Regions from separate parts of the Anaerobacillus sp. QJM3NY_32 genome, predicted to be linked through region 2. Evidence: predicted binding sites of a transcription regulator. Region 2 holds the regulator's gene; the other holds the start of a gene.
The links. Region 2 encodes NrdR, which represses ribonucleotide reductase genes. Its sites were predicted from a motif close to AACACNATATATNGTGTT; they were not measured.
Positions count from the first base shown of each region.

Region 1: AC0VYH_RS14205 (vitamin B12-dependent ribonucleotide reductase) is a predicted target of NrdR. The motif match lies at 1,689-1,706, and genes of this name have one in related genera.

Region 1 covers NZ_CM149684.1:2,703,896-2,707,092, forward strand. The annotation lists gene AC0VYH_RS14205 (vitamin B12-dependent ribonucleotide reductase) at 1-1,575, opposite strand, end outside; gene AC0VYH_RS14210 (lipoate--protein ligase family protein) at 1,980-2,810, opposite strand; gene AC0VYH_RS14215 (rhodanese-like domain-containing protein) at 3,110-3,197, shown strand, end outside.
Region 2 covers NZ_CM149684.1:3,046,737-3,049,933, forward strand. The annotation lists gene dnaI (primosomal protein DnaI) at 1-5, opposite strand, end outside; gene AC0VYH_RS15985 (replication initiation and membrane attachment family protein) at 21-1,367, opposite strand; gene nrdR (transcriptional regulator NrdR) at 1,441-1,899, opposite strand; gene AC0VYH_RS15995 (cytosolic protein) at 1,973-2,362, opposite strand; gene speD (adenosylmethionine decarboxylase) at 2,515-2,904, opposite strand.

The DNA.
Region 1 (3,197 bases), 340 kb from region 2:
TTGCATGCGTACGCCAACCTCAACCGTTTCTCTCAGCTTATCGAAATCAACAGTCTTTGTCTCCTTATTAGCCATCTCAGCAAGGTTCACTGCTGCTAGGTTACATACAGAGTAAGGTGCTAACGGTTGCTCACCACATGGGTTAGTAGCGACAACTTTTTGACCGTAAGAAGTTGCGTTTGTTTTTTCATTTGCATTATCAATAAAGAAGATACCTGGCTCTGCAGAGTAAGTAGCACAAATATTAATTAAATCCCACAGCTCTTTTGCCTGAACCTTACGATAAGTTCTTACTGGAAAGCCTTGCTTCTCCCAGTCACGTACATCCCCTGATTCATGCCAGTTCTCATTATAAAGTGCCATTTGTTCTTTCGTATAGTTCTCTACATCCGGGAATCGAAGTTCATATTCAGAATCATTTTCAACCGCGTCCATAAAGTCTTTAGTTAAACAAATCGAGATGTTTGCACCAGTCAAGAAGTCAGGATTGTGGACAGAATACGTTCCACCCGTTGCAAGCTTATCCTGCGCATCCTGCATCACTTTTTCTTCAAAGCCACCTGTTCCGGGAATACTACGGTAGTTTAAGATACTTTGGTACATAGATCTTTCCGACTCTGAGAGCGGTGTGAATTTCAACTTATCTTCTGCAAGTTTCTTAATTTGTTCATCCTTTGTATTCTCCATAAGGAAACGAAGAATGCGTGGATTCTGCATTTTTGAAATGATAAATTCAATAATATCAGGATGCCAGTCAGCGAGCATAATCATTTGGGCCCCACGTCTTGAGCCACCTTGCTCCACTAGATGCGTCAGCTTTGCAATATCATCCAGCCATGAAACCGAACCTGATGATTTACCATTCACACCCCTAGCAAGCGTGTTTCTAGGACGAAGTGTAGATCCGTTAGTTCCTACTCCACCACCTCGACTCATAATCTCCATTACTTGTTTACGGTGTTCAGAAATACCTTCTCTTGAATCCTGTGGAAACGGCATAACGTAACAGTTAAAGTACGTCACTTCCGTATCAGCTCCAGCTCCGTAAAGCACACGTCCTGCAGGAACAAAGTTCATTGATGAAAGTTCTTTATAGAAACGATCTTCCCAATATGTCTTTTCCCCATCTGTTTTCTCTACATCAGCAAGACCACGTGCATTACGACGAGCAATTTGCTCATAATATACTTCCAAGGGCTTTTCTATGACATCCAACGAACGGACAATAATACCTGATTCTCTTTCTTCTTCTGTGTCTAAGACGCCAACGTAATCCTCATGAACAGCTACAGTTGCTTTCTTAGATTGAAGATCGAATTCTTCAATATACCCAAGACCTCTTGCTGGAAATTTTGGATCTTCTTTAATCGTTAAGACAACAAAATCACCTTTTTGTAATGTCTTTTTCTCTGTATCTTTAAATGCATAGCGGTCAAGCATCACAAGACGACTAACACCTTTGTGAGTTAGATGCATATCCTCTGTAATCGGATGAACCTGCGCAAACATTTCAATATCCTTATTCAACTGCTCAATGTTAATAGATCTTCTTTTTTCATTGGTTTGTATTGTCATATAAACCCCTCCGTTTCGACATTTATACACTTAAGAGCATCTCTAGATGTATGTAGCTATGATAAATCGTCTTGATTAATAGTAGCACATGTACACGAACCAGACAATCATTTTTAACCATATATAGTGTTCAGAATTCTTCAATCAATACTACATATAGTAAAAGAGCGAATACTTTAGCGATTTGTCAACTTTCAAATCCAGTGAAAATGAAAGGTTTTCCTCGATAAATAAAGATTAGATTAGAAGAATAGAGAAAAAAGAGGAATTTTGTCTATTGCACATTTTTCCACACTCTGCCTTTTTAACATAGGAGACAAAAGTTAATCAGTTAACAGACCATGATTAAGATTAGAACATTTGTTCTTGTTAAGTCAATAGGAAAAAGCACCCAACGAAGGTGCTTATTTGCTAAAGTTCCATTCCTTGCTAGCGTATTTCTCCTCTGCTAGTTGAACAACAAAGGACTCTTGTTCATCCGTTAGTTGATATGGAACCAATTCAATATCAAGTCCCTGTTGAAAACCATCATAAAAAGCTTTAACCGCTTCTGATATCGATACAGGAGTTTCACGGAGTGCATTAATAGCTACAGCCTTTTTTCTAAAACCTCGCTGCATCCGCTCACGTATCCGTTCATTTTTAAATTTGAAACAATCAAACAATTGGTCCTCATCAATGTCAAGAAGAATCGATCCATGCTGGAGAATGACACCTTTTTGACGAGTTTGAGCGCTCCCAGCGACTTTTCGCCCTTCTACAACAAGTTCATAATAGGATGGAGAGTCAAAACATACACCCGATCTTGGTGCACGTAGCTCTTCTTTCTCTGCATCCGTTTCAGGAACAGCGAAATAAGCATTCAATCCAAGTTTTCTGAAACCAATCAATAACCCTTCTGAAATAACCCGGTACGCTTCTGTTACGGTTGAGGGCATGTCTGGATAATCTTCAGAGACTATAACGCTATAAGTCACTTCCTGATCATGAAGGACAGCTCTTCCACCAGTAGGGCGTCTCACAAACCCTAGACCATTTTTTTCTACAGCATCCATATTAATATCACGTTCGATACGCTGGAAATAACCAATTGAAAGTGTTGGGGGATTCCACCCGTAAAATCGAATAACAGGGGGGATAGTCCCATCACTATGCCATTTCAATAATGCTTCATCAAGTGCCATGTTATAAGCTGGAGAACGTTCTCCCGAATCAATAAATGCCCATTGCTTCATTTTCGGAACTCCTTTATCACTGTCAGTTTTCTAACACCTTCCCTATTCTAGCAGAGGAGAAAATGGATGACCAATGAACACTCTCAATTATTTTAGCTATTTCTTGAACATTATTGGTTTTTCGATCTTTCGAGTATAGGCGAATCTCCTCTATCCCAACTAATTTAGAACAAATTTGATTTAATTACTGAATACTACCTATTCTTTTTATAGTTATTCCTTTTTTTCTTTTGCGGAAAGGTGAAAAGACGTGTAAACTTAAAGTTGTCGATTTTACTTGAAAGGGTGTAACAAAGTTTATGGAATGGATTATCGCAATACTCGTCGCGATCATTGTGTATGTTGTCATTACTCGATACATGCAAAAGAGGAATTTGAAAACGTTAA
Region 2 (3,197 bases):
TCCATTCTTGTTCACCCCGCTTATTTCTTATATTTACTTAGCATCTTTTTAAGCTGATCCTGTTTCTCAGATCGCTCCTCATGAGACATATCCGGTTCTTTTTGATCTGAAATCCATTCAGGCACTTTGTCTTTTCTAGCGGCAGGTTTCCCACGATTGGAAGAGCCTGTTTTTTTCTTGGCCGGTTGCTGAAGCTCTTTAATGGCAAGGTTCATTGCTTCTCTTACTGTCTTTACCCTTGCCCTTGCCCAGTGACTCGCAAACTTTTCTACATAATTCTTCGATAACTTCTTATCCTGCGTTTCTAGAATGAAATCAAGTAAGACATTCATAACACCAGGAGTCAGCTTTTGTTCATCCATTATTCGCTCCACAAGCTTCATATCTGCTTCAGAAGGTTTTCCCCCTTCAGCTGCCCGCTGAAGAATATCATATGGCGTCATCTGTTCATATCTCTGCGCCGCTTTCTCTTCTTCTGTCTCAGGTTCTTTCTTATGAAACTCTTGTAAAGAAACAGGTTGACTTCTATATTGGAGAGCAGGCACTTTGCCACGATTTTCAAGCGCGAACCAACTGCTTACTTCCTTGCGCAGTAGATCATCAGAAAGTTCGTCATGGTGAATTGCAGCTTGTTCCACAATCCGGCCCATTTCATATGGTTCAATTTTATACACAAAAGCAAGTCGCTCAATCGTTTTCTTAACAGACTCTGTAAACATTTTCTCAGTGACAATCATATCAGAAATGTGCTGCTTCATCATATCGAAGTCGAATTGCGAAGAAGTAAAAACAAGGCCTTTATTTTCATCACGTTTCTCTATCGTTACTTCCTCTTCTACTTCGCTCATACCAGTCATTTCAGACGGGTGAAGAGAATCGTATACTTCATTAAATGATGCAGTCACGTCACTATACTCAGCTAGATCTGCCTTTTCCACTGTGAAGTGCTTTTTTAGATCATTGTATCGATTACGTCCTAATCGATTGAATAAATAAATATTCAGTACGCCATCATTGAAGAAGCGTTCCGGTGTGAGAGGAGCTTGCAATTCATAAGTAAAATGTCTAGGATCTCCACTGTCTTTTACATATGTTTTCAACAGGCCAATTCCTTCTAATTTACGTCTCTCTTCAAGTACTCTCTTCAAATCCCATCTCATCATAAGTAGCAAATTATGATGAGTCATTGTTGTAACAAAATGATTCTGCTGCTCATGAGCACTCCAGAGAGTCATATAAAGACTGTAGGCCGGAGCCCCGATTAAAGGTTGATATAACAATGTTAGTACTCTTCGATCATACTCGTGCAAAAGTCCGGATGCTTCAATCTGAAGCGTATCAACAGGAAGAAGTTCTTTCCAATGCATATGCTTCACCTTTGTATTCCTCATAATTTTTGAAACCGTACAAAAAAAGAGCTTACGCGAAGCTCCCCCTTTGTTATTCTGCTCTGTTAATTAATTCTTTTAATTCGCGGATAAAGACATTAATATCTTTAAATTGACGATAGACAGAAGCAAATCGAACATAAGCAACTTCATCAACCTTTGCCAGCTGATCCATAACAAGCTCTCCCACAACATCACTACTGATCTCGGAAGCTCCCTGATTACGAAGATCACGTTCGATTTCATTAACAATTGTTTCTAGAGTTTCAAGTGGAACAGGCCTTTTTTCACAGGCTTTAATTAAACCTCTAAGAATTTTATCCCTGCTAAACTCTTCTCTAGTTCCTTCTTTTTTCACTACAATAAGCGGTATTTCTTCAACTGTTTCAAATGTCGTAAATCGATACGTACACGATTCACACTCACGGCGCCTACGAATCGAACGGCCCTCGTGAACCGGCCGAGAATCAAGCACCCTTGTACCATTGTGATTGCAGTTGGGACAACGCATAAGATCATCTCCACTAAACGAACAAGATTTCTACTACTATTTTAGCATAAAATGTGTCATGACACACCTACCCTTAAAACTGCTCAGAAATCCCTGTTCCGATTAACGTAAGTTTCTTTTTTAAATCATTATAAATGGTTGCAATGACTTTCTTACTGTATCCGAAATCAACTGGAAGTGGCGTCTCTGTTGAAACAGAGAAATCAACGGCAGTTCTATAAGCACGAACCGTGACAACTGTTACAACAATAAGGGCCTTTTTAGGACCTTTCACTTGAAAAACAAATTCTCCACGCTCCGGAGAATTCGTAACGATTTCACCTTTATAGTGTTGTTGAAGGACGGCTTTCGCTTCTGTAAAAGCCTGTTCCTTTGTCGCTTTAAAATAATGGGTTTTAAGAGCATCATTCGGATGTCTTTCCCCAGTTTCAGAACGGTTGCTAAAAAATTCTTTTATTCCCACCCCAGGTCCTCCTCTATTTTTTTTAAGAATAGCAATAAATGACTGATAAATCAATCACATTGAAAGGAATAGGACCGATAGGAAAAGCGAGATGTCTTCTTAGTGAATATAAAAAAAGAGTGCACTGAGCACCCTTTTCAATCATTGTATTATTATGAAGTAAACGCTGACTGTTCTTCTCTAACTTTAGGTTTGACCGGACCCATGCCTCGAGGAAGTTCAATGTTTTCTCGTGAATCTGCACCGAGAGCATCAGCAATATAGTTAGCCGCAACGTTCGGATCAAGATCTCCACAAGTATATACATCAATACTTGCATAACCATGTTCAGGAAAACTGTGAATCGTTAAGTGTGATTCAGAAATAATAACAACACCACTAACGCCTTGTGGAGCGAATTTATGAAATGCAACTTCACGAACCTCAGCACCGGACTTAAGAGCAGCTTCAACAAATGTTTCTTCAATAAATTTCATGTTGTTTAATTTTTCAATGTCACAGCCCCATAGTTCAGCAATGACGTGACGACCCATTGTATCCATAGCAAAATTCCCCCTTTAAATTTACTCATGCATTGATTAGCATGCGGTATCGAAAATCCACCACGGGGGAAAGTTAGTCCGATGAGGTCCTAACCCTTTAAGTAGTTTTCAATGCCAAATTGCTATAAAAGAAGTTCACGAAAAATAGTATAAGGCTTTTAAAATAGATTTGCAAGAATAAATTAAAGAACCTTTTTGTTAGTTCGTCGTTATTGAGCATTAAAGCTCATTATATTCTTATATGACTAATTTTATCCTATTAACTGTAGTATGATTCAATCATTCAAATATAT